Regions from separate parts of the Dyella sp. 333MFSha genome, predicted to be linked through region 3. Evidence: riboswitches for the same ligand, from Rfam matches in the RefSeq annotation. Region 3 holds a riboswitch; each other region holds the start of a gene.

Region 1 (9,993 bases), on a different contig from region 3:
CGAGAAACGCCATCATGTCGTAGATGTCTTTACGCACGCTTTGCGGTGTTCCCGGTGAGTTCCTGTCGGATCGTAGCACCGGGGGGACCGTCGTCCAGTTCGCGGGTCAACGGCCGATCATGGCCTGCAGATGCGGCGGGTAGCGACCGCCCTCGACCTTGACCGCGGCGGCGGCTTCCTCGATGCCAGCCAGGTCGTCCGCGCTGAGCAACAGTGCATCCGCGCCGAGGTTTTCCTTCAGGCGATGCAGCTTGGTGGTGCCGGGAATGGGCACGATCCACGGCTTACGGGCGAGCAGCCAGGCCAGGGCGATCTGCGCCGGCGTGGCGTTTTTGCCGTCGGCGATGGTCTTGATGACCTCGACGAGGGCTTCGTTGGCGGCCATCGCTTCCGGTGCGAAGCGCGGCAGCGCCTTGCGGAAGTCGTTGTCTCCGATCTTCGTGTCCTTATTCATGGCACCGGTGAGGAAGCCCTTGCCCAGCGGGCTATACGCCACCAGACCAATGCCGAGTTCTTCACAGGCATCGAGAATGCCGTTGGTCTCCACATCACGGGTCCACAGCGAGTACTCGTTCTGCAGCGCCGTGACAGGCTGCACGGTATAAGCGCGACGCAGCGTCTGCGCGCTGGGCTCGGACATGCCGAAGTGCTTCACCTTGCCTTCCTGGATGAGATCCTTCACCGCACCGGCGACGTCTTCGATCGGCACGTTCGGGTCTACGCGGTGCTGATAGAGCAGATCGATCTGCTCGATGCCCAGACGCTTGAGCGAACCCTCGGCGGCCTTGCGGATGTTTTCCGGTCGGCTGTCCAGACCCGTCTGCTTGTTCGTTTCCGGATCGAACGCAAAGCCGAACTTCGTCGCGATGACGACTTGGTCGCGCATCGGCGCGAGGGCTTTACCGACGATTTCCTCGTTGGTGAACGGGCCATAGACCTCGGCCGTGTCGAAGAAATCGACGCCCAGGTCCACCGCCTCGCGGATGAGCTTGACTGACTCGTCGCTGCTCAGCGCGTGGCTATAGCTGAAATTGAGGCCCATGCAGCCAAAGCCGAGGGCTGAGACTTCCAGGCCGCTTTTACCGAGAACGCGCTTTTTCATGGTGATCTCCAGAAGGTAGCCATGACGCCATGCTACCGACCGGGGGTTCAGCGATTAAGTGGGATAAACCGCTTGAGCCTATGCGGGCAGTTCATCAATGATCTTCCATCAGCTGGCGTGAAACACCGCCTCGATGTTGTGGCCATCCGGATCCAGGACGAAGGCGCCGTAATAGCCTTCGTGGTAATGCGAGCGAGGACCGGGTGGCCCGTTGTCCCTCGCGCCCGCATCCAGCGCTGTCTGGTGGAAGAGGCGTACGAGCTGTTGCGAACTCACCCGAAAGGCGACGTGTACCGGTGGGTCATTCGGTTCGCCCTTGTAGATCCAGAAATCCGGCTTGCCGTTCTCGCCGAACCCCGCCACATCGGTGCGCCCCGTTTTCGACGCGGGGAAGTGCACGATCAGTTCGTAGCCGATGGACGCCAGTACGGTGGTGTAGAACTGCTTGCTGCGCTCGAAGTCGCTGACGGTGGCGCCGGTGTGGTCGATCATGGGGATCTCCTGAGCGTGGAACGGCTGATCCGCGCAGCTTAGTCGGAATCCGTGGCGGCATCCAAGGCGCCTTTACTGCATCGCAGCGTGTCGCTCGCCGCGTCGCCGCCTACACTCCCGCTGGCCACAGGTGTCCTGCCGCCGCCATTCCGGTGCGCAGGGTGAAACGGGAAGCCGGTCCGATGCCGGCGCTGCCCCCGCAACGGTAGGCGAGAAAACCCGACTCAGAACCACTGCGGCAACGCGGGAAGGTGTCGGGGTGATGCGGATCGCATCGCTCGCAAGCCCGGAGACCGGCCCGTGGTGGGCACCGCTTGCGGTGTCTTCCTCGGGTGTTGCGGTGGGCAACCGGACGAGCTGGCTCGATGCGGCGTCCGCGGCCTCGAACCGACTTGTCTCGCTCACGCACGCCCGGTTTCGCGGGTGAGCGATATGGAGACAAGCATCATGAACGAGATGAATCGTGCCGCGACCGATGTCGCGACCGTCAAACTGCTGATCGACGGTGAGTTCGTCGAGTCCGCGACCACACAATGGCGCGACGTGATCAACCCGGCGACGCAGGTCGTCCTGGCACGTGTGCCCTTCGCCACATCCCGGGAGGTGGATGCGGCCGTCGCCGCCGCCCGGCGCGCGTTCGCCACCTGGCGCAAGACGCCCATCGGGACGCGGGCCCGCATCTTCCTCAGGTACCAGCAACTGATCCGCGAACACATGGCGGAACTGGCGGCGATCCTCACGGCGGAGCAGGGCAAGACACTGCCGGACGCCGAAGGCGACGTGTTCCGTGGCCTCGAGGTGGTGGAGCACGCGGCCGCCATCGGCAATCTGCAAGTCGGCGAGCTGGCCAACAACGTGGCCGGTGGCGTGGACACGTACACACTGCTGCAGCCGCTGGGTGTCTGCGCCGGTATCACGCCGTTCAACTTTCCCGCGATGATCCCGCTGTGGATGTTTCCGATGGCCATCGCCACGGGAAACACCTTCGTGCTGAAGCCGTCGGAGCAGGACCCGATGGTCACCATGCGGCTGGTCGAGCTGGCGCAGGAGGCGGGCATTCCCAGAGGCGTGCTCAACGTTGTGCACGGGGGCGAGGAGGTGGTCAACGCCATCTGCGATCACGTCGACATCAAGGCGGTGTCTTTCGTCGGATCGACGAAGGTCGGTACGCACGTTTATCACCGTGCATCACAAGCCGGTAAGCGCGTGCAGTGCATGATGGGGGCGAAAAATCACGCTGTCGTTCTGCCCGACGCCAACAAGGAGCAGACGCTCAATGCCATGGTCGGTGCCGCCTTCGGTGCGGCCGGGCAGCGTTGCATGGCGGCATCGACGGCGGTGCTGGTCGGTAACGCGCGGGAGTGGATTCCCGACATCGTCGCCAGAGCGCAGGCGCTGAGGGTCAACGCAGGCAGCGAAGCGGGCACCGATGTCGGTCCACTGATCTCATCCGCAGCGCGTGAGCGCGTGGAGAGCCTGATCGACGCCGGTGTGGCGCAGGGGGCGACGCTGGAGCTCGACGGTCGCGGCTTTCGCGTGCCGGGTTACGACGAGGGCAACTTCGTGGGGCCGACGATTTTCTCGGGCGTGAAGCCTGGCATGCGTATCTACGACGAAGAGATCTTCGGGCCCGTGCTGGTCGTCCTCACGGTCGACACGCTGGACGAAGCGATCGACCTGGTCAACGCCAATCCCAACGGAAACGGTACGGCCGTGTTTACGCAGAGCGGTGCGGCTGCCCGTCGCTTTCAGGAAGACATCGATGTGGGGCAGGTCGGTATCAACGTACCGATCCCGGTGCCGGTGCCGCTGTTCTCGTTCACGGGATCGCGTGCGTCCAAACTCGGCGACCTGGGCCCTTACGGCAAGCAGGCGGTCATGTTCTACACGCAGACCAAGACGATCACGTCGCGCTGGTTCGACGATGACACGCGTGGCCACGGCGTCAATACGACGATCAGCCTCAAGTGATGGCGGCCGTCATGGATATTCCTGTGATGGGGCAAGGTTTCGGCTTCAGCGACGAGCAGATGGCGTTTCGCGAGGCGGCGCGCGATTTCGCGGCATCCGAACTGGCGCCGCGTGCGGCGCACTGGGACGCCGAGAGCATCTTTCCGCGTGAGGCCATCGGCAAGGCGGGCGAACTGGGTTTCTGCGGCCTGTATGTCGACGAAGCGGCCGGCGGCAGCGGGCTGACCCGGCTGGATGCGGCGATCGTGTTTGAAGAACTCGCCGCCGCCGATCCATCCACCGCGGCGTTCATCAGTATCCACAACATGGCGACGTGGATGCTGGCGACGCATGCACGTTCTTCGTTGCGTGCCGAATGGGGTCCGCCGCTGTGCAGCGGGGCGAAGCTTGCGTCGTACTGCCTGACCGAGCCGGGCGCCGGTTCCGATGCGGCGTCTCTGCAGACGCGCGCCGTGCGTGATGGTGACGCGTACGTGCTCCATGGCAGCAAGGCCTTCATCTCGGGAGCCGGTGCCACCGACATGCTCGTGGTCATGGCCCGCACGGGGGGCGAGGGTGCGCGTGGTATCAGTGCGTTCGCCGTACCCGCCGACGCCGAAGGCATTACGTATGGGCGTAAGGAGGACAAGCTCGGCTGGAACAGTCAGCCCACGCGGGGCATCACGTTCGACGGCGTTCGTGTCCCGGCGGCGAACCTTCTGGGCGAAGAGGGTGAAGGGTTTCGGATTGCCATGAAGGGTCTGGACGGTGGGCGGATCAATATCAGCGCCTGTTCACTCGGTGCCGCACAGGGTGCACTGGACGCCGCGCGGCGTTATCTCGGTGAGCGGCGGCAGTTCGGGCGCAAGCTGGGCGAGTTCCAGGCCTTGCAGTTCAAGCTGGCCGATATGGCGACCCAGCTGGTCGCCGCTCGACAGATGGTGCACACGGCAGCGCGCAAGCTCGACGCACGCAGTCATGACGCCACGGTGTGGTGCGCCATGGCCAAGCGCTTCGCCACCGATGCGGGATTCAACATCTGCAACGACGCCCTGCAGCTCCATGGCGGCTATGGCTATATCCGCGAGTACCCGATCGAACGGTTGCTGCGCGACAGCCGTGTGCATCAGATACTGGAAGGCACCAACGAAATCATGCGCGTGATCGTGGCGCGCCACCTGCTCAACACTGAAGAGGAGTTGCGATGACCGGTTACAAGGATACCGACTGGACGGGGCTCAGGCTGACGTTCGAAGGCCATACGGCCATCGCGACGCTGAGCAACCCACCAGCCAACACCTGGACGGTACATAGCCTTTCCGCGCTGCGCGATCTCGTCGCGGCCCTGAATGCGGATCGTGATGTCTACGCCCTGGTGGTGACGGGCGAGGGGGAGAAGTTCTTCTCGGCTGGCGCCGATCTCAAGCAGTTCGAGGATGGCGACCGCGCGCTGGCGCGTGAAGCCGCCCGTCGGTTCGGTGAGGCCTTCGAGGCGTTGTCGGCGTTCCGTGGCGTGAGCATCGCGGCCATCAACGGCTATGCGATGGGTGGCGGCCTCGAATGTGCACTCGCATGCGACCTTCGCATCGCGGAGGAACACGCGCAGATGGCCTTGCCGGAAGCGGGTGTGGGACTGCTGCCGTGTGCCGGCGGTACACAGAACCTGCCGCGCCTGGTCGGCGAGGGCTGGGCGAAGCGGATGATCCTGCTCGGCGAGCGAGTCGACGCCGCGACGGCCTTGCGCATCGGGCTGGTGGAAGACGTGGTTCCCCGAGGTGAAGGGTTGAACGCCGCGCTCGCATGGGCAGCGCGTGCCGCGAAGCAGAGCCCGACCAGCGTGGCGGCCTGCAAACCCCTGGTGCAGGCAACGCGCACTCAGACGCACGCCGCCGCGCTCGTCGCCGAGCGCGAAGCCTTCGTCGACCTGTTCGACAGCGCCGATCAGGCGGAGGGCGTACACGCCTTTCTTGAGAAGCGCCCGGCCGAGTGGAAGAACGCATGAGCGACGTGATGTTCGAAGAGCGCGACGGGCGGGATGGCCGACGTATCGGTATCGCGACACTCCATGCGCCGAAGACCCTCAACGGGCTCTCACTGACGATGGCGAGCCTGCTGGACGCCCAGCTGCGCGCGTGGGCCGACGACGATGCGATCGCGGTGGTCGTCCTGCAGGGAGCCGGCGACAAGGCCTTCTGCGCGGGCGGCGACTTGCATGGCTTGTATCGAAGCATGGTCGACTACCGGGAGGCGGGCGGCGGTGAGATCACGCGCAACGCGTATGCCAGTGAATTCTTTTCGACCGAGTACCGGCTGGACTATCGGATTCACACCTATGCCAAACCGATGCTCTGCTGGGGGCACGGCATCGTCATGGGTGGCGGCATCGGACTGATGGTGGGAGCAAGCCACCGTGTGGTCACCGAGCGGTCGAAGCTGGCCTTCCCGGAAATTACCGTGGGGCTCTATCCGGACGTGGGAGGCAGCTGGCTGTTGTCGCGTGTGCCCGATCGCGGCGGCATGTTTCTGGCCCTCACCGGCGCGCCGCTCGGCGCGGGCGATGCCATCCACGCCGGTCTTGCCGACCACTTCATTCCCGAGGATGCGCGTCCGGAGGTCATGAACGCGCTGTGCAACGCGAGCTGGTCGAGCTCGGCGAGCGCCACCCACGACGAGCTCACCGCGCTCCTCCGTACTCTTGCGAAGCCGGCGTCGCCCGGTCCGCTGCAAGCGCATGCGGCCCTGATCCGCGACGTCTGCGGCAACGAGCGGCTCGACGATATCGTTGGCGCCATCGATGCGATCCAGGATGACGATACCTGGCTGCAGAACGCAAGGACAGCGCTGCTTGCCGGTGCGCCTGGCTCCGCGCGGCTCGGCTTCGAGCTTCAGCGCCGCGCGTCGACGCTTTCCCTCGCCGATACCTTTCGCCTCGAATACATCGTGTCGCTGCATTGCGCCGCACACGGCGATTTTGCGGAGGGCATCCGTGCGCTGCTGATCGACAAGGACCGCCAACCGCGCTGGAACCCGGCGACGCTGGCCGAGGCGACATCGAGCTGGGCCGAATCTTTCTTCAATGCACCGTTCAGCGCGGAAGCGCATCCGCTTGCCGATCTGGGCAGTCAACCGGAGTCGTACGCATGAGTCGCATCGCTTTTATCGGGCTGGGCAACATGGGTGGCCCGATGGCCGCGAATCTGCTCAAGGCAGGGCATGCCCTGCGGGTCTTCGACCTCGTCCAGTCGGCGGTCGATACGGCGGTTGCCGCAGGAGCCTCCGCGTCGGCGAGCGCTGCCGATGCGGTGAGCGACGCTGAGATCGTCATCTCGATGCTTCCCGCCAGCCGGCATGTGGAAGCGCTTTATCTGGGAGACGCGGGGCTGCTGGCCGCCATTCCCGATGGTGCACTCGTCGTCGATTGCAGCACGATCGCACCGGCATCGGCGAAAAAAGTTGCACAAGCCGCCACTGGTCGCGGCCTCGCGATGCTTGACGCGCCTGTTTCTGGCGGCACCGCGGGTGCAGCGGCGGGAACGTTGACGTTCATCGTGGGAGGCGACGCGGCGGTGCTGGATATTGCACGGCCCGTATTGGAAGCGATGGGGAAGAATATTTTCCATGTCGGCGCTAGCGGTGCGGGACAGGTGGCCAAGCTGTGCAACAACATGGCGCTCGGCGTCATCATGGCCGTCACCGGCGAAGCGCTGGCCCTGGGCGTCGCGCACGGTCTCGACGCGGCCGTGCTGTCGCAGATGATGGCGGTGAGCACGGGGCGCAGCTGGGCTACCGAGGTGTGCAATCCGTGGCCGGGTGTGCTGCCGAACGCGCCGGCATCGCGTGGCTACACCGGTGGCTTCGGCAACGATCTGATGTTGAAGGATCTCGGGCTGGTAACCGAGGCGGCAGTCGGTGTGGGGGCTTCGATTCCACTTGGGGAGCTGGCGCGCAACCTTTATGCGTTGAATAGTAAGGCGGGGAATGGGGAGCTGGATTTCTCCAGCGTGATCAGGCTGATGTCAGCTGTGCAAGACGATCCTGGCAAGCCTCGCGCACCAGTTGTCTGAGCCAGCGATGTCCAGCCTCGTTCTCCAGCCTTGGATGCCACATCTGCGACACCATGATGGCCGGCGTTTCGACCGGCAGGTCGAAGACGCGCACGGTATCGGGCGGGCTGGCAAGAAACGAGGCCGGAACCAGCCCGATCAGGTCGGATGCCAGCGTCACCGCCAGAGCCGCCTGAAAGCTCGGCACGACCGAAACGACGTCGCGCTGAAGACCCTTTGCGGTCAGGGCGGCATCGACCGGACCCTCGCTGCGGCCTGCACGTGAGGCGACAACGTGGCCGTACGCCACGTACGACTCGGGCGTCATCGGATCGACATCGGCCAGCGGATGGCCGCGCCGGATCACACCGACGAAACGGTCGCGAAACAACGCCTGCACGCGGACTTCGGGTCCCATGCCGCCGAGGACGCCGATCTCGAGATCGGCCAGTCCTTCGCGGAGCGGCACCGCGGACTTCTCCGCTTTCGGGGCGAAACGCAAGCGGACGCCAGGCGCTGCGCGGCTGGCCGCGCCGATGAGCTCGGCCGCAAACACCTCGACAAATCCGTCGTTGGCACGGATCGTAAACGTGCGCCGGAGGGAGCCGATCCCGTCTTCGGTGACCGCCGGGCGGAGAACGCTTCGCGTGTCCTGGAGCAGGCCACGGGCGCGTTCGCGCAGAGCTTCGGCGTGCGGCGTCAGCACCATACGCCTCCCGGCCCGGACCAGCAGTTCGTCCTGTGTGGCGGCGCGCAAGCGCGTCAGCGTGCGACTCATGGCCGACGCGCTGAGCCCCAGGCGCCGTGACGCGCCCGCGACGCTCGCTTCGGCCAGCAGGGCGTCAAGGGCAACGAGGAGGTTGAGGTCGGGTTCGTCCATGACCCATCGTATCGCGATCGGATCAGATAAGGCGTTTGGTGCAGGTATGGACTGACTGTCGCGCGTCTTCCGCCCCGGTTGCGTCGTCGCTACGTTGGGAGGACCGGCCCGGAGCGCGGGCCCCTCGTAACCGGAGTAGCTCATGCAAGCACCGTCCTCACAGAAAACCATTCTCCTGATTGGCGCGTCGCGCGGCCTCGGATTCGCGATGGTCGAGGAATACCTTGGGCGTGGCTGGCACGTCATCGCTACGGGGCGGGCCAGCTCAACCGGAAAGCTGCGTGAACTGGCAGCGTCGTCCGGCGGCGCACTTGAAGTCGAGGTCCTCGATATGACCGTGGTCGAGGATGTCGCCGCCCTCAAGGCCCGACTGTCATCGCGGACGGTGGACGTGCTGTTCGTCAACGCGGGGGTGACCAACGATGACGCGGAGACGATAGCCGACGTGTCCACCGACGAGTTCATCCGCGTGATGGTCACCAATGCGCTCAGTCCCATGCGCGTGATCGAGTCCCTGCAGGATCTTGTGACGGTCGACGGGACGATCGGGATCATGTCGTCAGGGCAGGGCAGCCTCACCAACAACACCAACGGCAATCACGAGGTTTACCGAGGCAGCAAGGCCGCACTCAACATGTTCATGCGCAGCTTCGCGGCACGTCATACGGACGACCCGCGTACTCTGTTGCTCATGGCGCCGGGCTGGGTGCGCACGGACATGGGTGGGCCTGAGGCGCGCCTGACCATTCAGGAGAGCATTCCCAACCTGGTCGACACCATGACGACGTATGCGGGGCGCCAGGGGCTGCATTACCTCGACTATCTGGGGCGTGTCGTGCCCTGGTGAGCTGGCGAAGCAGCGCGACGCTCCGGTCAAGGTATCCCGCTCCAGCGTTAGGTGTCGTGGCGAACCTTCTTTCGCGCGAGCATTTGCATCCGTATGCTCGGCGTTCTCCTGCGGGGGCGGGAGCCGATATCGACGGATGGGTACGTATTCGTGAATGATTTTTCCGCACGCGCTCCAGATGCCATCCACGTCGTGCGCTCGGGTCCACCGGGTGCGTCGCCGATCGTGTTTCTTCACGCACTGGGGCTCGATCTCGGTATCTGGGATGCGCAGTTCGGGGAGTTCGCGGGCGATCGAGATGTCGTAGCGCTCGACCTTCCGGGTCACGGTCTGTCCGGCGCTCCCGACGGCGCGCCGACATTCGAGGCCATCGCGACGCAGGTGGCGGAGACGTTAGCCTCGCTGGATATCGCATCCGCGCATGTCGTCGGCATCTCGTTCGGTGGCATGGTCGCTCAGGCCCTGGCGATCGAGCAGCCATCGATGGTCCGGAGCCTGACACTCGTTGCCACATCCTGCACGTTCCCCGAGACGGTCAGGCAGATGCTGCGTGATCGTGCGCGCGCTACGCGTGACGGCGGCATGGCGATCATGGCAGAGGCGCATCTGGCGCGATGGTTCCCCGAAGCGTTTCGTGCACAACATCCCGAAGTGTCCGACCGGTTCCGGAAGCTGCTGC
Region 2 (9,993 bases), on a different contig from region 3:
TGATTCGCATCGCCGTCGTCGATGACGAGCCCCTCGCTCGCAGGGGCGTGCAGGTCCGCCTTAATGCGGAGCCCGACGTTATCGTCGTCGCCGAGGCGGCGGATGGTCAGGCGCTGGCCGCCATGCGTCGAACCGATGTGGATCTCGCGATCGTCGATGTCCAGATGCCTGGCCTGACCGGTATCGATGCCCTGGCGGCCATACCGCCTCCCGACCGACCGTTGGCGATCCTGTTGACCGCGCACGACTGCTTCGCTCTCCGTGCCTTTGAACTGGGCGCGGTGGATTACCTGCTGAAGCCCATCGATGATGAACGCTTCGCCGAAGCGATTGAACGGGCTCGTCGACAACTCGGCAGGGCGGTGACCACGACAACGAGGCAGGCCGAACGCTTCGCCATTCGCATCGGCGCCCGCATTCACTACGTCGCTGCGGACGAGGTCGAGTGGATCGAGGCCGACGGCGATTACGCGGCGCTGCATGTACGCGGCGAACGGTATCTGCTCCGCGAAACCCTGCATACGCTGTCCAGGCGACTCGACCCGCTGCGCTTTCTCCGGGTGCACCGCTCGGCCATCGTTCGGGTGGATCAGGTCGCCGAACTCCTGCCACGGTCCAACCGCGACGCGGTGGTTCGATTGAAAGATGGTGCGACGCTGCGCGCAAGTCGTACCTATATCGATGCCCTGCTCGCCGCGTTGCACCGCGGGCAATGAGCGCGCCCGCGAATCGCCATAAACGCGCCGTGCATCCGCCCGGACGCGCCCGCACATTGACGTGACACCCAGGGGATCCCACGCATGAACCGCACTCCCGGCCTCGACACGCTGCGCGCGATCGCCATCGCCTGGGTGATGTTGTTTCACAGTTATCTGGTCGGCGGCCTCGGCGAGGGCTTCAGCAAGCTGGAATGGTCGGGGTGGATAGGCGTCGACCTGTTCTTCGTGCTGAGCGGCTACCTCATCGGCACGCAGGTGCTGAAGTCCCTGAAGACCACCGGAAGACTCGATTTCCCTGGCTTCTACCGGCGCCGTTTCGTACGGATATTTCCTGCGTTCATCGTCGTGCTGGCGATGTATGCGTTATGGCCGGCATGGCGAGAAACGCCGGGTATGCAGCCGTTGTGGCAATTTCCGACGTTTACCTTCAACCTGTTGTTCGACAACGGCGACAACTATGCGTTCTCCCACGTGTGGTCGCTATGCGTGGAAGAACACTTCTATCTCGTCTTTCCCTTGCTGGCCTTCGCGCTGACGCGCAAACCCGCTCTGTGGAAGTTCATCACCGTATGCGTCGCGGTGGTCGCCGGCGGCCTCCTGTTGCGGGCGTGGCTGTGGTCCGATTTGCTGGGACCGGCTCGTGATACGGACATCAGTGCGGGCCTGGTCTATCTCCGTTACCTCTATTACCCCACGTGGCCGCGCCTGGATGGGCTCGTCGCCGGTGTCGCCCTGGCGGCGTGCGGGGTGTATCGCCCGCAGTGGATGGCATGGATCCATGCGCGCGGGGGCTGGGTGCTCGGCGCCGCCACCGTTCTCCTTGGCGTCTGTCTGGTCCTTTTCGACGGTGCACGCCCCCTGTTCTGGCCCTGCGTCATCGGCTACCCCCTGCTGTCGCTGGCGATGGGTGGCTTCGTCGCCGCCTTCAGCGGCCCGACCGTCTTCGCAAGGCTGCGGGTGCCCGGTGCCGGATGGCTGGCCGCCGCTTCGTACAGCCTCTATCTCTGCCACAAAGGCGTTTTTCATCTGACGGAGGGGCTGCTCGGTGACGGTCTGGCCGGTCATCGCTTCGTCCGTTTCGCCATCTATGCGTCCGCGACCCTGGCTGGCGGTGCGCTGCTTCACTATGGTGTCGAGCGCCCGTTCCTGCGCTGGCGCGACCGCCGCGTTCATGCTTCGGATACACTACCGCCGCCCAAGGTGATTCCCGGCGTCGCAGCCGGGGATTGAAACGGGAATCCGGTGACCCGCGCGATCCACGAGGTCCGCGTCATTCCGGAGCTGCCCCCGCAACGGTAGGCGAGCCAAAGGTCTGCATGAAGCCACTGTGCCCCGAAAGGCATGGGAAGGCGCCGACCGGCAGGGATTCTCCCTGCGCTCGCAAGCCCGGAGACCGGCCTTCGAGGTAACACCGGACAGGCGGAGGGCCATGTCGTGGGTGGCCGGCCGGCCTTCCGCCATCGGCGATCCCCGCTACCGTCTCCCTGTCTCTCGCCATTCATGCCGCGCGGATGGGCGCGGTAGTGCAGGAGTCACCACGTGTCGCTTCGTATTTCCACCCTCGCGGTCGCCATCGCGATGGCATGCCTCGTTCCCGCCGCGGCCTTCGCCGATGACACCTCCACCGACCTCGACAAGGTGGTGGTCACCGCGAGCCGGACCGAGCAGACCCAGGCGCAGGTGCTGTCCGCCTCCACGGTGATCGACCGTGCCGGGATCGAGCGGCTGCAGCCGCGCTCGCTGGCCGACCTGCTGCGTGCGACGCCCGGTGTGTCCATCGCCAATAACGGCGGCCCGGGCAAGTCGACCTCCGTCTTCATGCGCGGCACCGAGTCCGACCACGTGCTAGTGCTGATCGATGGCGTGAAGGTAGGTTCAGCGACCTCCGGTACGGCGGCCTTCCAGGATATTCCGGTCGACCAGATCGAGCGCATCGAAATCGTCCGTGGCCCGTTCTCCAGTCTCTATGGCTCGGACGCGCTGGGCGGCGTCATCCAGATCTTCACCCGTCGTCCGGAAGGCAGCTTCGTGCCGAACTTCTCCGTCGGCGGCGGCAGCTACGACACCTTGCGCGGCTCGGCCGGCTTCAGCGGACGCGGCGCGAACGGCTGGTACGCGGTGGAAGCGAACCACGACCAGACCGACGGCATCAACGCATGCCGCGGCCGCCCCAGCCCGGGCGGCGGCGGTTGCTACACCTACGAGCCGGACAAGGACGGTTACCGCAACAATGCGCTGTCGCTGAAGGGCGGATGGCGCTTCGACGAGCAGTGGGACGCCGACGTCAATGCCATGCGCACCGAAGGCGCCAACCATTACGACGGCACCAGCAGCAACTTCGCCGACTCGTCGACGCAGGTCGTTGGCGGCCGTCTGCGCTATACGCCGTCGAAGGACGTGAAATTCACCCTCAACCTCGGTCGCAGCGGTGACTTCTCGACCGACTACGAGAACGGCGTCTACGCCGATACGTTCAACACGCATCGCGACGTCGCCTCGGTGCAGGCGGACCTCGGTCACGTCGGTGGGGACGCAGGCCAGACCACGCTCGGTTACGACTGGCAGCGCGATCGCGTCGTCGGCAGTACCGACTACTTCGTCGATGCGCGTCGCAACCACGCGATTTTCGGCCAGTGGCTGCAGGCATTCGGCGACAGCTCGATCCAGGCCAGTCTGCGCCGTGACGAGAACAGCCAGTTCGGCGGCAAGACCACCGGCAGCCTGCAGTACGGCTACATGCTGACGAAGGACCTGCGTGTCACCGGCAGCTACGGCACCGCGTTCAAGGCACCGACGTTCAACGACCTGTACTACCCCGACTACGGCAATCCGGACCTCCGCCCGGAAACGTCCCGCAACTGGGAGCTGGGGCTGCGCGGCACGCCCACGTGGGGTAACTGGTCGATCAATGCCTTCCAGAATCACATCGACAACCTCATCGTCTTCGACTCGAGCCTGACCGGTCCGCTGTTCCCGTTTGGCGGCGCGAACAATATCGACCGCGCACGGATCCGTGGCGTGGAGCTGGCAGCCGACACCACCGTCGCCGACTGGCGCCTCTCGGGTAACGCGACGTGGCTGCAGCCGGAAGACGATAGCGACGACGACAGCAAGGGCAACCTGTTGCCACGACGTGCCCGCCGTACCGCGAATATCGACGTCGACCGCTCGTTCGGCGCGCTGAGCGTCGGTGCCAGTGTGTTCGCCTCGGGCTATCGCTATGACGACTCGACCAACCTGCACCGGCTGGGTGGCTACGCGCTGACCGATCTGCGCATCGCGTACGCCTTCGCGCCGGCGTGGTCGGTGGAGCTGGCCGGCAAGAATGTCTTCGATCGCCACTACGAGACCGCGCGTTACTTCAATCAGCTGGGTCGCAACTACATGCTCACGTTCCGTTACCAGCCCCGCTCGTAATCCGTCCCCCCGTACGAGGTACGCCCCGATGAAACCCCTGTCACGTCCGTTGTTTGTCGCCATGTCGGCATGGTTCGCGCTGATCATGATCGCCACGCGTTTTCATCACTTCGGCGATGTACTGCATCTTCCCGACGCGTCGATGGCGTTGTTCTTCCTCGGGGGTATCTACCTGCGAAAGCACCTGGCCTTCGTGGCCTTCGTCGTCCTGGCCGTGCTGATCGACTGGGTCTCGATCAGCTACGCGGGCGTGAGCGACTTCTGCATCACGGTGGCCTATTCGTTCATGCCGCTGGCGTACGCCGTGCTCTGGTACGGCGGCCGCCTGGTGGCACCGCGTTTCGACGGTTCACTGGCATCGCATGCGATGGTTTTCGCGGCATTGCTGGTCTGCGCCACGGTCTCGTACGCCATATCCAATGGTGCGTTCTACTGGCTGGGTGGCCGTTACACCGATACCAACATGACCCAGTACGTCCAGCGCTTCATGCAATGGGCGCCGCTCTTCGTGCGTGCCGCCGCGGCGTATGTGCTGGTGGCTCAGGTGGTCCAGGCGGCGGTCTGGCGCTTCGCACCGCGGGCACGGGACGCCCGTACCACCCACGCATGAGCGGCGACACCACGCCATGGAGTGACATGGACGAGGAGGCTCGTCATCGCGACCGCATGCGCCGGAAGAAGGAGCTGATCGACCGGCGTATCGCGAAAGCGACCATCGATCGCGGCGTGCTCGTGGTCAACACCGGCAACGGCAAGGGAAAGAGCTCGTCCGGATTCGGTATGCTGGCGCGGTCGCTCGGCCATGGCTTTCGTTGTGGCGTCGTCCAGTTCATCAAGGGCAGTTTTTCCACCGGCGAGGAGGCATTCTTCCGCATGTTCGAAGACGGTCCGCTCGATTACCACGTGATGGGCGAAGGCTATACGTGGGAGACACAGGACAAGGCGCGCGACATCGCGGCGGCCATGGCCGCGTGGGATGTCGCCGAGCGCATGCTCGCCGACCCGGCATACGATTTCATCCTGCTCGACGAGCTGAACATCGCGCTGGTGAAGCAATACATCCCGCTCGATCGCGTGCTCGACGCCTGCCGGGCGCGACCCGAACGACAGCATGTGGTGATCACGGGCCGTGGCGCGCCGGACGCGCTCGTCGAACTGGCGGATACCGTGACCGAGATGCGCGTCGTGAAACACGCCTACCAGGCGGGTATCCGCGCGCAGAAGGGCATCGAACTGTGAGCCGTTCGTGTCCCGCGCTGCTGGTCTCGGCACCTGCGTCGGGGCAGGGCAAGACCAGTGTGACGGCGGCGCTGGCGCGTGCGCAGGCGCGTGCGGGTCGCAAGGTACGCGTCTTCAAGACCGGACCCGATTTTCTCGACCCGATGATCCTCCAGCGCGCATCCGGCGCTCCGGTTTACCAGCTCGACACCTGGATGGGTGGCGAAGACGACGTTCGCGCGCGACTCCATGCCGCGGCGGAGGAGGCGGACCTGATCCTCGTCGAGGGCGTGATGGGCCTGTTCGACGGACGCCCGTCGAGCGCGGATCTGGCCCAGCGATTCGGTTTGCCCGTTCTTGCCGTGATCGATGGCAGTGCCATGGCGCAGACGTTCGGTGCGCTGGCGCATGGACTGGCCAGTTATCGCGACGGGCTCATCGTGCACGGCGTGATCGCCAACCGTGTCGGCAGCGCTTACCACGCCACCTTGCTGCGCGAGAGCCTGCCGCCTGCGCTTACCTGGTACGGCGCGCTCCCGCGCGATGCGGCCATGGGTCTGCCCGAGCGGCATCTCGGTCTCGTGTCCGCCTCGGAACTGGCGGATCTCGATGCGCGGCTGGATGCGCTGGCCGACGCGTTGCCCGTCGAGGCGGTGGGCCAGCTGCCACCCGCGGTCGTTTTCCAGGCACCAGCCGACCGACATTCCACGCGGCGGCTGGACGGCCGCCGCATCGCCATCGCCTGCGACGAAGCATTCGCCTTCGTGTACCCGGCCAATCTCGACGTGCTGCGTGACGCCGGCGCGGATCTGATCTTCTTCAGTCCGCTGGCGGGTGACGCCTTGCCCCCGTGCGATGCGATCTGGCTTCCGGGGGGCTATCCCGAATTGCACCTCGACACGCTGACGACCCGTGACGATCTGCGCCGCGATCTGCACGCGCATGTCGATGCCGGACGCCCCCTGCTGGCGGAGTGCGGCGGTCTGCTCTATGCCCTCGACCGGCTCACCGACACGCATGGCCGTACAGCCAGCATGGCTGGGCTGATCGCCGGAGACGCGACGATGCAGCCGCGCATGGCGGCGCTCGGGATGCAGTCGGTCGATCTGCCCGAAGGGCTCCTGCGCGGTCATTCGTTCCACTATGCGAAGGCGACGATCGCCACTACGGCGCTGGCGATGGCGAGCAACCCGAATGGCGGGCCCACCGCCGAGGCGGTCTACCGCCGTGGGCGCATGACCGCCAGCTTCGTGCACTTTTATTTCCCATCGAATATCGACGCCGCGCTGCGTCTTTTCCTGCCGTGACCACCGCCTTCGCGATGCTCGCGGCGCTGCTGCTCGATGCATGGTGGGGTGAGCCACGACGCGCGCACCCGCTGGTCGGCTTCGGCCATCTCGCGCAATGGATCGAGCGACAGCTTTATGCCGGTCGCCGCCCCCGGGGGATCCTGGCCTGGTGCCTGGCGGTGCTTCCGCTGGTCGGACTGCTCGCCCTGATCCGATACGGGGTGCCCACCGCGCCCGGGTTTGTCATCGATACAGTGGTGCTGTATCTCGCCGTGGGTCGGCGCAGCCTCGCGGAGCACGCGTTGCCCGTCGCCGATGCGCTGAGCGCGGCAGATATCGGTGCGGCGCGGCAGGCGGTCGGTCGCATGGTCAGCCGCGATACGGAGGCCCTGGATGCCTCGCGTGTTGCCGCCGCCGCGACGGAATCCGTCCTCGAGAACGGACACGACGCCGTCTTCGGTGCGCTGTTCTGGTTTCTGTTGCTGGGCGCGCCGGGCGTGCTGGTGTTCCGTCTGGCGAATACGCTGGATGCGATGTGGGGCTACCGGACGCCGCGCTATCTGCGCTTCGGCTGGGCGGCGGCGCGCATCGACGACGTGCTCGGGTTCATCCCCGCAAGGCTCACCGCGCTGACGTATGCGCTGGCGGGCGAATTCACGACGGCACGTCGTTGCTGGGCGACGCAGGCACCGTTGTGGGACAGCCCCAACGCCGGCCCGGTGATGGCCGCCGGTGCGGGCGCGCTGAACGTGCAACTGGGTGGGCCCGCGCCGTACCACGGTCAGTGGGAAGACCGTCCTGTCCTCGGCACAGGAGATGCGCCCGACGCCACCTCGATACGACGCGCCCTGCGTCTCGTCGACCGAGGCGTAGCGATCTGGATCGGTCTCGCACTCGTGGCTGGAGTAGCCACGCATGCTTGAGCACGGCGGACGTCTGGCTCGTGCGGTGACACAGCACGGCATTCCACGCGAACGCTGGCTCGATCTGTCGACGGGTATCAGCCCGTACGCCTATCCCGTGCCCGCCGTACCAGCCGTGGCATGGCACCGGTTGCCCGAGGACGACGACGGGCTCATGCACGCGGCCCGCGCCTGCTACGCGGCGCCGCATCTTCTGGCCGTTCCCGGCTCGCAGGCGGCGATCATGGCGTTGCCGCGCATGCGGCCACGCTCGCGTGTGGGCGTGATCTCGCCGGGCTACAACGAGCATGCGCATGCGTGGCGGCAACACGGTCACGACGTCCGCGAGTGTCCGGCGGATGCCTTGTTCGAACGCGCCGCCGACTTCGACGTGATCGTGCTGATTCATCCCAATAACCCTGGCGGCGACCGGTTCCGTCGCGAGGCGCTGCTCGCGTTGCACGCATCGCTCGCGTCGCGCGGTGGCTGGTTGATCGTCGACGAGGCGTTCATCGACACGCGACCGGACGGCACGCTGTGCGCCGCGGCATGCGACGGTCTGATCGTCTTGCGCTCGGTGGGTAAGTTCTTCGGCCTCGCCGGCGTGCGCGCGGGGTTTGTCGCGTCGTCGCCGGGCCTGCTGGAGGCGCTGCGTGAATGTCTGGGGCCGTGGACGCTGAGCGGGCCGACGCGCCACGTCGTGAAGGCGGCGCTGACCGACGTCGACTGGCAGATCGCCATGCGCGCGCGGCTGCACGAGGACAGTGCGCGGCTGGTCGCATTGCTGACGAAGCACGGACTGCGTCCCGACGGTGGCTGCGATCTCTTTCAGTATTGTCGCCACCCCGACGCCGCTCGTCTCCACGACGCCCTCGCGGCGCGTGCCATCCTTACCCGCCGCTTCGACGATCCGCCGGCGCTGCGTTTCGGCCTGCCAGGCGACGAGGCTGGCTTCGATCGCCTGGATGTGGCACTGACCGAGGTGCTGGCTTGAGCGCGCGCGTACTCATGGTGCAGGGTTGCACGTCCGACGCGGGCAAGAGCACCGTCGTCGCCGCGCTGTGCCGCTGGCTGCGCCGCCGCGGTGTCGCGGTCGCGCCGTTCAAGCCGCAGAACATGGCATTGAATTCAGCCGTCACGGTCGATGGCGGCGAGATCGGTCGCGCACAGGCGGTGCAGGCGCAGGCGGCGGGCGTCATGCCGCATACCGATTTCAACCCCGTGCTGCTCAAGCCGAACAGCGACACCGGTGCGCAGGTGATCGTCCACGGACACCCCGTCGGCAACATGGACGCCGTCGGCTATCACGCGTACAAACGTGTCGCGATGGACGCGGTGCTCGCGTCGCATGCGCGACTCGCCGATGCCTATGCGGCGATCGTCGTCGAAGGTGCCGGGAGCCCCGCCGAGATCAACCTGCGCGATCGCGATATCGCCAATATGGGGTACGCCGAGGCGGTCGACTGTCCTGTCATTCTGGTGGCCGACATCGATCGTGGCGGCGTCTTCGCCCATCTCGTCGGCACGCTGGCTTTGCTGTCGGAGAGCGAACGTAACCGCGTGGCGGGCTTCGTCATCAATCGCTTTCGCGGCGATACCGCGCTGCTCCAGCCCGGTCTCGACTGGCTGGAGCGTGAAACAGGCAAGCCGGTACTGGGCGTCCTGCCCTATCTTCACGGCATGGTGCTGGAAGCCGAAGACGCCTTGCCGCGGGACCGGGTGCGTCGCGAGCACGCGCGCCTGCGTGTGGCCGTGCCCGCGCTTCCACGGATCAGCAATCACACCGATCTGGACGCGCTGCGCCTGCATCCCGATGTGGCATGTGTCTTCGTCGGTCCGGGCGAGAGCTTTCCGGCATGCGACCTGATCGTCCTGCCCGGATCGAAGTCCACCCGCGCGGATCTGGCATGGCTGCGGTCTCAGGGCTGGGACCAGGCCATCCTCCGGCACGTCCGTTACGGCGGCCACGTCATCGGCATCTGCGGCGGCATGCAGATGCTCGGCCACGCGGTGCACGACCCGCTTGGCGTCGAAGGGGTCGCGGGCTCCAGCAGCGGGCTCGGCCTGCTCGACCTCGAAACGACACTGGCGCCCGCCAAACAGTTGCGCATCGTCAGCGGCCAGGTGAGTGGCAGCGATGCCACCGTCACCGGTTACGAGATTCACTGCGGTGTAAGCACCGGCGCGGGGATGAAGCATCCCGCCGTCGTGCTGGACGACGGGCGCGACGACGGCGCGCGCTCCGACGATGGACGCGTCATCGGTACCTACCTGCACGGGCTGTTCGATCACCCGGATGCCTTGCGCGCATGGCTGGGACACGCGGGTCTCGATGGGCCGGCGCCCTTCGACCTCGGCGCGTTACGCGAGGCGACGATCGACCGCCTGGCCGACACGATAGACGCGCACATGAATACGGCGGTACTCACCCGACTTTTTGGACTCGAT
Region 3 (9,993 bases):
TGTTACCCCCGCTCCCGCCGAGGAACTGCACGGGATTCATGAAGACCTGGACATCGGAGAGCTTGTCGTACTCCTTGCCCTTGCGATCCATGAATTCCTTCATGGATTCATGGCGCAGATCCGGGCCGCTCCCCTTCTTCTTCAGATCGATGAACATGGTGCCGCTGTTGCCGACGGCCGCGCCATCGTTACCGCTGCCGAGCAGTGTGGTGACATCGGCGACGGCCGGATCGTTCTGCATCATTTCGCCGACGCGTTTGAGCCGTCGCGACATCTCGTCCGGCGAAATGTTGGCGTCCGCGGTGACCTCGGCCTGCAGCATGCCCGTGTCCTCGTCGGGCATGAAATTGCCGCCGGCGGTCTTCACCACGGCGAAGCCCAGCGCGAAGGTGGCGAAAAGCAGGATGAGTGGCTGCCAGCGCATGACCCGCCGATGGCGCATCGCCCAGTCCAGTCCGCGCTCATACAGGCGCAGAAACCCGCGGTCGAAGCGTTCCAGCGCGCGCTCGACGCGGCCTGGCTGGCGGTCGGGCTCGTCGTGCTTGAGATAGCGCGCGCAGAGTGCCGGCGTGAGCGTCAGCGACACGATGGCCGAAATCAGCACGGCCGCCGCCAGGGTCACCGAGAACTCGCGCAGCAACTTGGTGATCATGTTGTTGCCGAACAGCAGCGGCGCGAACACCGCCACCAGCGACAGCGTGATCGACATCACGGTGAAGCCGATCTCGCGCACGCCTTCAAGTGACGCCGGCATCGGTTTGCTGCCGTTCTCCATGTGCCGGACGATGTTCTCGATGACCACGATGGCGTCATCGACGACGAAGCCGATGCACAGCACCAGCGCCATCAGCGACATCGTGTTGAGCGTATAGCCGAGTGTCCACATCACCACGAAGGCGCCGGCCAGGGACAACGGCACGCTCAGCGTCGCGATCAGCGTCGGACCGAGACGGCGCAGGAACACCATCATGACCAGGAAGACCATGACGATACTGATCAGCAGCGCGACCTTGACCTCGTGCAGCGCGGACTGCGTGGTCTGGGTCAGGTCGAAGATGGGGGTGACCTTCGCGTCCGCCGGCAGCAGCGAACGGAAGCGCGGCAGCGCGGCACGGATCGCGTCGGCGGTGGCGATGGAGTTCGCCTCCGGACGCTTGCTCATCTGCATGGTGACCGAGCGCTCGCCCTGGAACCATGCGGCCTGGTACTGGTCCTGCTGGCCGTTGTAGACGCGGGCGATGTCCGAGAGGCGCACCGGCACGTTGTTGCGCATCGCGATGAGGATGTCGCCGAAGTCCTTCGCGTCGCGAATGCTGTCATTCGCGACGACCGTCATCTGTGCCTTGCCGTCGGACAGCAGGCCCTGCGGCGAGGTCACGTTGGCGGCGTGCAGCGCATTGGACACATCGTTGGCGGTGAGCCCCTTGGACGACAACGCGCGGGTATCCAGCTCCACGCGCACGGCGTGCGGGGTCCCGCCAAAGACCTGTACGCGCGACACGCCATCGATCTGCGCCACCGCGGGCCGGATCAGGGTATCGACAACGTCGTAGAGCTTGTCCGGCGGCAGCGACTTCGAGGTGAACGAGACCAGCAGGACGGGAATCTGGCCGGTGTCGAACTTGAAGTACTGCGGGGGGCTGGGCATGCCGGCCGGCAGGTCGGCGGCGGACGCGTTGATCGCGGCCTGCACGTCGCGGGCGGCGGCATCGGTGGAGCGGTCCATGCTGAAACGCAGACGGACGAAGCCGCTGCCTTCCGAGCTGTTGGAATACATCTGGTCCACGCCCGGGATCTGGCCGAGGTGGCGCTCCAGGGGGGCGATGATGGTCGAGGCCATCGTCTGCGCGTTCGCACCGGGCATCTGCGTCTGGATGAAGACGGCGGGCACTTCGATGGACGGCAGGGCCGCCACGCCGAGCAGCATGTAGGCGATGGAGCCGCACAGCACGAGCCCCGCCGCAAGCAGCGAGGTTCCGATCGGCCGGCGAATGAAAGGTGCAAAAACGTTCACGACACTTCCTGTGATCGCGGGAAGCATACCCGCGCCCGGGGACTTTATGACGTCCGCGCCGGTCCGTGGCGTGTGCCTTTAGTGGGGGCCCTGCCGGAAGGCAGGGGTGCGGCGTTTGCCAGAACCCGGCGCAAGGGGGAGGAGCGCGCCTGCGCGCGATGCCGTGAAACATCGCGCGCAGGCGCGCTCCTACACGGTGCTCCCTCAGCGTACGGGCGAGAACCGCACGGTCACATAGTAGGTCCGCCCCAGCTGGTTGTAATACGCCGCCGTCTCGTACCGCTTGTCCGCCACGTTCGCGACCCGGCCCTGCACGCTCCAGGCATCGTCCAGGTGCCAGGTGGCACGCAGATCCGCGGTCGTGTAGCCACCCAGACGCGTCGTATTGGCCGCATCGTCGTAGCTGTAACCCGAGGCGTAGACCGAGCCACCCAGCGTCAGCGCGCCCAGGTCCTTGTCCAGATCCACGCGACCGGTGCGACGCGGACGGCGGGCCAGCATGTTGTCCTTCTCGAACCCGCTGTCCCGGTCCAGCGGCTGCTGCAGCGTCAGGTAGCCGCGCACGTGCCAGCCATCGACGTCCGCGCCCACCTGGCCTTCGAGGCCGCGCAGGCGGGCCTTGCTGACGTTGACCGGCAGGAAGTTCGCGTCGTAGCCGATCAGGTCGTCGACCTGGCTCTGGTAGGCATTGACGGCCCAGTTCCAGATGCCCGGACGACCCGACAGGCCGATCTCGGCGGTGCGCGACTTCTCCGGCTTGAGGTTCACCGTGGGCACGCCATACGGGTAGTACTCGTCGTTGAAGGTCGGCGCGTGGAAGGCGGTGCCATAAGAGGCCGTGACCTTCATGCCGTTGTCGAAACGGAAGCCATAGGCGGCCGAGCCGGTCGTGTGGTTGCCGAACTGGGTGTTGTGGTCGTGGCGGGCCGACAGCTGGATCTCATGCGGGCCGAACACGCCCTGGTACAGCGCGAACACGCCCGTATTGTTGCGGGTGTCCTTGAGGTATTCCGTGTCGCTGCTCAGCTTTTCCTGCTGGTAGTCGACGCCGGCGCTCAGCGTCTGGCCCGGGGCCAGCGTGAAGTCGTTCTGCCAGGAACCCTGATTGCGCTTAGAGTACAGATATCCCACGCGCAGCTTGTCGGCACCGGTGACGTAGTTGAAGTCTGCGTCGTAATAGCCCTTGTCGGCGCCGTTGAGGTAGTTGTCGGCGCGGTCCTGGTTCTGGCCCAGACTGACCGACATGCGCCATGCGGACAGCACGTCGAAAGCCAGCTTCGCGCCGGCGACCTGCTGCGAGCGTCGGGTCAGGTTCTGGTAGTCGCCGTCGTATTCGATATCGCCCTTGCTGCGCAGCCAGCTGCCGGTGAGCTCGGTGCCGTCGTCCCAGCGGTAACCGCCCGACAGTGCGCCGTTGTACGTGCGATAGGCGTCATGGTCCGGCTCGTCGGTGAAGCAGCCCTTGAACGCCGTGCCCGCGCCGATGCGGCAGGCGTTGATGCCCGAGGTGTACTGGCCGCCGAGGCTGGCGTTGTACCAGCCGTGGGTCGTGCCGCCCGACACGCCGACCTGGCCGGCGGTGTAGCCGTGGCTGCCGCCGGTGACCGAGAGGCTCGGGGTGGGCGCTTCGCCGGCCTGGCCGTGGCGGGTGAAGATCTGGATGACGCCGCCGATCGCGTCGGACCCGTAAAGGCTCGAGCGCGGACCGCGGACGACCTCGATGTGGTCGATCTGCTCGACCGGCAGCTGCTCGTAAGCCGGCAGACCCGCGCCCACGGTACCCACACGGACACCGTCCACGAGGACCAGCGTGTGCGAGGAGTTGCTGCCACGCATGAACAGCGAGGTCTGCTGGCCGATACCGCCGGTGTTGGCCATGACCACGCCGGGCAGGCCGGCGAGCAGGTCCTGGACGTTACGCGGCTGCAGACGCTCGATGTCTTCGTGGGTGATCACGGTCACCGGGGCGAGTACCTCGTCCAGCGGCGTGGCCGTGCGGGTCGCGGTGACGATCACGGGATCGAGGGCGTCAGGGGCGTCGGCCGCGTGGGCAGCGGCGATCGACGACAGCAGGGCTGCCGCGAGCAGGGTCTTCTTCATGGAACGGTCTTCCTCCGCCGCATAGCGCGGCAATGCGTAGCTCAAAGGGCGCGCGAGGAGGACATACGGCGAACGGCACACGGGCGGAACCCGGATGACTGTCCGGATTCGCCCTCCGCGAATCGCCCGAAACGGGACGACGCCCCGGGATGGCTCACGGGGCGCGTCGTCGGGCCGGTCTCCGGACTCACGCCGTCCCCGAGGGGGTGTCGGACCGGCGCCTTCCCGCTGTCGCAGTGGCTGAAGCCGTGTCCGAGGGGCCGTGACGACCCCGGGCGCTTACCGTTGCGGGGGCAGTGCCGGCCTTGCCGCAGAGGCGGCGCACCGGCTTCCCGTTTCATCCCCGTGGCGCGACGCCCCGGGGACACCCGAACCCCGCGACTTTAACCGGAGGGTGGGGCGCTGTCACGACCGCCCGATCAGCCTGCGGCGTAAACGCGCTCGCCGCCGATCCAGGTTTCGATCACCGTATGGGTCTCGTCCATCACGACGAAGTCGGCGCGGTAACCGGCGGCGATATGACCGTGGGTGGCGCCGAGGCCGAGGAACGCGGCCGGATACGTCGACGCCATGCGCGCGGCTTCGTCGTAGGCCACGCCAACCATGTCGACCGTATTGCGCACGGCCGTGGCCATGTCCAGCGCGGAGCCGGCCAGCGTGCCGTCCGCCGTCTGGCAGACGCCGTCGCGCACGGTGATGGTTTCGCCCTTGAGCACGAAGTTCGGATTGTCCGACCCCACGGGCGGCATCGCGTCGGTGACCAGCATCATCTTCCGTGGCGCCTTCGCCGCGATGGCGACACGCAGCGAGGTCGGGTGCACGTGGTGGCCGTCGACGATCAGACCGCACCAGCTGGCCTGGTCTTCGAGCGCGGCACCGACGACGCCAGGCTCGCGGCTGGTGAAGGGTGTCATCGCGTTGAACAGATGGGTGAAGCCGCGCACGCCCGTCGCCAGTGCATGGCGCGTGGTCTCGTAGTCGGCGGCCGTGTGGCCCGCGGCCACGATGACGCCGTTGGCGACCAGCTGCTGGAGTACTTCCGCGGAAGCGCGCTCGGGAGCCAGCGTCAGCAGGGTCACGCCGCCGTGGCGCCGCGCGACCATCGCGACATCGTCGGCATCGGCGATGCGAAACTTGGCCGGGTCGTGCACGCCCTTGCGCTCGGGTGCGATGAACGGGCCTTCCAGATGGATGCCGAGCACGCCCGGCACGCCCTGGGCGACCGCGTCGTTCACGGCATCGATGGCTTTCGCCATGACGTCCGCGTCGTCACTGATCAGCGTGGGCAGAAAACCCGTGGTGCCGAATCTCGCGTGTGCCTCGCCGATCGTGCGGATCGCGTCGACCGTCGGTGAATCGTTGAACAACACGCCGCCGCCGCCGTTGACCTGGCAGTCGATGAAGCCGGGCAGCAAGGTGCGACCGCCGAGGTCATGGCGCTCCGCCGCGCGCACGCGCGGATCGGACGGCAGCGCCAGTCCGGTGATCTTTCCATCGTCGACCAGCACGGCAAAGCCGCTCTGGAATCCGTTGTCGGTAAGCACACGGCCGTTGACGAGGGCGAGGGTCATGGCGATTCCTTGAGGGTGGCGGTCAGACGGTCTCGGTGACTTTATTCAGGTGCGGCGGCACGTCTGGATTGAAGCCGCGCTTCAGCGCGAGCGCCGCCGTGGCGCGGTAGAAGCTCTGCACCGTGATCAGCGGCGCGGCGATCGGTGCGGTGGCGACCAGCGGCAGCACACCCTCACCCGTCGCACCCGGCGCGGCGATCCAGACATTGGCGCCACGCTTGCGGAACTCGGCGGCGACATCGAGCACGCCCGGGAGCGTGTCGTCGTTCTGCGCGAAGAAGAGCACCGGGAAGTCCGGGCCGACCAGCGCCATCGGGCCGTGTTTCACTTCGGCCGCGCTGAAGGCTTCGGCATGCAGGCCGCAGGTTTCCTTGAACTTGAGCGCCGCTTCCAGCGCACCGGCGAAGCCGAAGCCACGACCGACCACGAACAGGTTGTGCGCATCGACGAGGCCTTCCGTCAGCGACGACCAGTCGGCATCCCAGCCCTGGCGCAGCTGCGCGGGCAACGCGACAAGGGCGTCGGCGATCTCGGCCTTGCCACTCCAGCGGGCGGCGATATGCAGAATCGCGAACAGCGCGCCGAGATAGCTCTTGGTCGCGGCGACGCTGGTTTCCGGACCCGCGTGCAGCGGGACGACCACGTCCGCGACGTCCGCCAGCGGCGAGTCGATCACGTTGACCAGCGCCACGACGTACGCACCGGCCTTCTTCGCGGCCTCGGCGTTGCGGACCAGATCCGGGCTCTTGCCCGACTGGGATACGGCGACGTAAAGCGCGCCATCGAGGCGCTGCGCGGCGTGGTAAATCGAGGTGACCGACGGCGAGGCCGAGGCGGTGACGACGCCCAGCTGCGTTTCGAATACGTACTTCGCGTACATGGCCGCGTGATCCGAGCTGCCACGGGCGCAGGTGATCACCATGCGCGGCGGATTCGCGCGCAGGCGTTCGGCAAGGGCGCCGATCACGGCGTCGTTAAGGGCAAGCTGCCGCTCGACGACCTCGGCGGTCTCGTGCGCTTCGCGGTACATCAGGGTGTCTTGCGGCTGGATCGTCATGAAGAAGGGTCCGTCAGTCGCTCTGCAGTTCGGCGACGAAGTCGTAGATGTCCCCGCGATACCAGGAACACGTGAACTCGACGATGCGGCCGTCGTCGAGGAAGCTGCGCCGCTCGATATTCAGGCCGGCACTGCCGGCGCCGAGCCGGAGCAGCCGGGTCTGGGCAGGGCCCAGCACCACCGCGCGCAGGCGTTGCAACGCGCGTCGCGGGCGGTTGCCCAGCGTGTCGAGCGCTTCGTAGAGGGAATCCTCGACCAGGCTGGGGTCGGGCAGCAGGTTGAGCGGCACGGCGCTGCGCTCGATCGCCAGCGGCTCGTCGCCCGCGTAGCGCAGGCGGTGCAGCCGGACCACCTGGGTGCCGGGTGAGAGATTCATCGCCATGGCTTCTTCCGGCGTGACCTCACCGATGGCGCGTTCGAAGAACTCCGAGCGCGGATTGAGGCCGCGGGCGCGAAGATCCTCGGTGAAACTGGTCATCCGCGACAGCGGCTTGACGATGCGCTCGGACACGAAGGTGCCCGCGCCATGACGCTGCGTGAGCAGACCATCCTCGACCAGGCCGCCGATGGCCTTGCGCACGGTGACCCGGGACAGGGTGAGGGCCCTGGCCAGGTCGCGCTCGCTGGGCAGCGCATGGCCGACCTGCACCTCGCCGTTTTCGATCACGTTGCGGATGGCGCGACGCAGGCGCATGTACGCCAGCGGCTGCCGGGCGGCCGGGTCGTACTGCAGGCGTTGGTATTCGGCGACGAGGGCGCTTTCCATGGTCGAGAAGATACCAATCAACGACCACTGCGGCAAGACTGTCCAGGCCGGCGAATACCAGTGGGGGATTCAAACAAGCGTTTGCACGATACAAAGCAGGACCGTAAACGTTTTTGCGGCGCGATCGCCTTGAAACGCGACGGGAAACGCCGCGCTGAGTGGTACGGGGCTGGTATGACCTGGTATGTCACTGGTACGATCCGTCGGCATACCCATCGATCCCAGCAGGCCACTGTCGTGAGCGCTCATCTCCTCCCGATCGAACCTTTCGATCTGGTCATCTTCGGCGGCACCGGCGACCTCGCCGTCCGCAAGCTTCTTCCCGCGCTGTTCCATCGCTTCGTGGACGGCCAGATCCAGCCCAGCAGCCGCCTCATCGGCGTGGCCCGCGAGGCCCTCGACGATGCGGGCTACCGCGACCTGGTCCGCTCCTCGGTCGAGAAAGGCGTGTCCCACGTGGCTCCGGCCCAGCTGGACGCGTTCATCCAGATGGTTTCCTACCGCTCGCTCGACGCGCGCAAGGAAGAAGGCTGGGATGAATTCGCCGCGCTGATGCAGCAGCAGGCGCAGCACATCCGCGTGTTCTACCTGTCGACCGCGCCGGACATCTTCACCGACATCTGCCAGCGCCTCGGGTCGCTCGGTCTCAACGGCGAGCGCTCGCGCGTGGTGCTGGAGAAGCCGATCGGTCGCGATCTGGAAAGCGCCAACGCGATCAACGACGCGGTGGCCCGGGTCTTCAACGAGTCGCAGACCTACCGGATCGATCATTACCTCGGCAAGGAAACGGTGCAGAACCTGCTGGCGCTGCGCTTCGGCAACGCCCTGTTCGAGCCGCTGTGGAATGCCCAGCACATCGACCACGTGCAGATCACCGTCGCCGAGACGGTCGGCGTCGGTCATCGCGCGGGCTACTACGATCGTGCCGGCGCGCTGCGCGACATGGTCCAGAACCACATCCTGCAGCTGGTCTGCATGCTCGCCATGGAGCCGCCTTCGTCGCTGGCGCCCGATGCCGTGCGTGACGAAAAACTCAAAGTGCTGCGTTCGCTGCGCCCGATCAACGCCAGCAACGCCGGCAACCTCACCGTGCGCGGGCAGTACCGCGCCGGCGCGGCCGAAGGTCAGGGCGTCCCGGGCTATCTCGACGAACTCGGCAGCGACCAGTCCAGGACCGAAACCTTCGTCGCCCTCAAGGCGGAGATCGGTAACTGGCGCTGGGCGGGTGTGCCGTTCTACCTGCGCACCGGCAAGCGCCTTCCTAGCCGGGTCTCGGAGATCGTGGTGACGTTCCGCGCCTTGCCGCATTCCATCTTCGATCCCACCAACGGTCCGCTGCTGCCCAACCGCCTGACGCTGCGTCTGCAGCCGGACGAGGGCGTCAAGCTGTGGCTGACCATCAAGCATCCGGGTCCGGGTGGCCTGCGCCTGCGCCACGTGCCGCTCGACATGAGTTTCGCGGCGGCGTTCGGCGTGCAGCAGCCCGATGCCTACGAGCGGCTGATCCTCGACGTCGTGCGTGGTAACCCGACCCTGTTCATGCGCCGCGACGAAGTCGAAGCCGCATGGAACTGGGCCGGTCCCATCCTCGAAGCCTGGGAGGGCAGCGGCGATACGCCGAAGCCGTACACCGCGGGTACCTGGGGTCCGAGCGCCGCCGTGGCGCTCATTGAACGCGATGGCCGTACCTGGGCCGAGGACGCAGCATGAACGCCAAGATCCATCAGCACGATTTCGCCGATAAGCTCACTCTCGCCGATGCGCTGGCGCGCGACATCGCCGGCAAGCTCGACGCCGCGATCAAGGCGCGCGGCAAGGCCAGCATCGCCGTTTCCGGCGGCGGCACGCCCAAGGTCATGTTCGCCGTGCTCGCCGAGCAGGAGATCGACTGGTCGAAGGTCACCATCACGCTGGTCGACGAGCGCTGGGTCGACGAAGACAACGAGCGTTCCAATGCGCGCATGGTCAGGAACACCCTGATCGCGCACGAAGCGCACGTCGCCGCCTTCCTGCCGCTGTTCGACAAGGCGCATGCCGACGACGTCGATGCCGCGCTCCAGGGCGTGGGCGAGAAGGTCGACGCGCTCGGCAAGCCGTTCGATGTCGTCGTGCTCGGCATGGGTCCGGACGGCCACACCGCGTCGTTTTTCCCCGGCGGCGACCACCTCGCCGAAGCGCTCGACCTCAACGGTACGCGGAGCGTGCTCTCGATGCGTGCCGGCGGTGCGGGTGAGCCGCGCATCACGCTCAGCCTGCCGCGCGTGCTCGATACGCGCACGCTCTACCTGCACATCGAAGGTGCGGACAAGAAAGACGTGCTCGCCAGGGCTCAGGCCGGTGAAGACTTCCCGATCGCCGCCGTGCTCAAGCAGGACCGCGTGCCCGTGGACGTCTACTGGGCCGCCTGATCCATCGTTCAACCGCCGCGCGTCAGGCGCGCGGCACCGACCGCCCGGTCAAAGCCTCAGGAACACGCCATGACCCT

Evidence for each region. Region 3 has a riboswitch for cobalamin ahead of BLT40_RS12675 (TonB-dependent receptor domain-containing protein). Riboswitches for the same ligand answer to the same signal wherever they lie in the genome.
Region 1: linked by a shared signal. The riboswitch ahead of BLT40_RS18000 (CoA-acylating methylmalonate-semialdehyde dehydrogenase) and the one ahead of BLT40_RS12675 (TonB-dependent receptor domain-containing protein) in region 3 are both predicted to bind cobalamin.
Region 2: linked by a shared signal. The riboswitch ahead of btuB (TonB-dependent vitamin B12 receptor) and the one ahead of BLT40_RS12675 (TonB-dependent receptor domain-containing protein) in region 3 are both predicted to bind cobalamin.

Annotation. Positions count from the first base shown of each region.
Region 1 is NZ_FNBR01000006.1:83,878-93,870, forward strand. It holds gene BLT40_RS17985 (LysR family transcriptional regulator) at 1-16, opposite strand, end outside; gene BLT40_RS17990 (aldo/keto reductase) at 107-1,102, opposite strand; gene BLT40_RS17995 (VOC family protein) at 1,211-1,594, opposite strand; cobalamin riboswitch at 1,706-1,911, shown strand; gene BLT40_RS18000 (CoA-acylating methylmalonate-semialdehyde dehydrogenase) at 2,051-3,565, shown strand; gene BLT40_RS18005 (acyl-CoA dehydrogenase family protein) at 3,577-4,752, shown strand; gene BLT40_RS18010 (enoyl-CoA hydratase) at 4,749-5,546, shown strand; gene BLT40_RS18015 (enoyl-CoA hydratase/isomerase family protein) at 5,543-6,688, shown strand; gene mmsB (3-hydroxyisobutyrate dehydrogenase) at 6,685-7,608, shown strand; gene BLT40_RS18025 (LysR family transcriptional regulator) at 7,550-8,467, opposite strand; gene BLT40_RS18030 (SDR family NAD(P)-dependent oxidoreductase) at 8,610-9,314, shown strand; gene BLT40_RS18035 (alpha/beta fold hydrolase) at 9,465-9,993, shown strand, end outside.
Region 2 is NZ_FNBR01000004.1:225,072-235,064, reverse strand. It holds gene BLT40_RS16095 (LytR/AlgR family response regulator transcription factor) at 1-716, shown strand, start outside; gene BLT40_RS16100 (sensor histidine kinase) at 1-3, shown strand, start outside; partial or broken gene BLT40_RS16090 (acyltransferase) at 801-1,877, shown strand; cobalamin riboswitch at 1,901-2,136, shown strand; gene btuB (TonB-dependent vitamin B12 receptor) at 2,259-4,136, shown strand; gene BLT40_RS16080 (hypothetical protein) at 4,165-4,746, shown strand; gene cobO (cob(I)yrinic acid a,c-diamide adenosyltransferase) at 4,773-5,375, shown strand; gene BLT40_RS16070 (cobyrinate a,c-diamide synthase) at 5,372-6,661, shown strand; gene cbiB (adenosylcobinamide-phosphate synthase CbiB) at 6,676-7,566, shown strand; gene cobD (threonine-phosphate decarboxylase CobD) at 7,559-8,539, shown strand; gene BLT40_RS16055 (cobyric acid synthase) at 8,536-9,993, shown strand, end outside.
Region 3 is NZ_FNBR01000002.1:1,206,646-1,216,638, forward strand. It holds gene BLT40_RS12670 (efflux RND transporter permease subunit) at 1-2,014, opposite strand, end outside; gene BLT40_RS12675 (TonB-dependent receptor domain-containing protein) at 2,219-4,114, opposite strand; cobalamin riboswitch at 4,269-4,501, opposite strand; gene nagA (N-acetylglucosamine-6-phosphate deacetylase) at 4,534-5,685, opposite strand; gene BLT40_RS12685 (SIS domain-containing protein) at 5,708-6,742, opposite strand; gene BLT40_RS12690 (GntR family transcriptional regulator) at 6,756-7,508, opposite strand; gene zwf (glucose-6-phosphate dehydrogenase) at 7,746-9,218, shown strand; gene pgl (6-phosphogluconolactonase) at 9,215-9,916, shown strand; gene edd (phosphogluconate dehydratase) at 9,986-9,993, shown strand, end outside.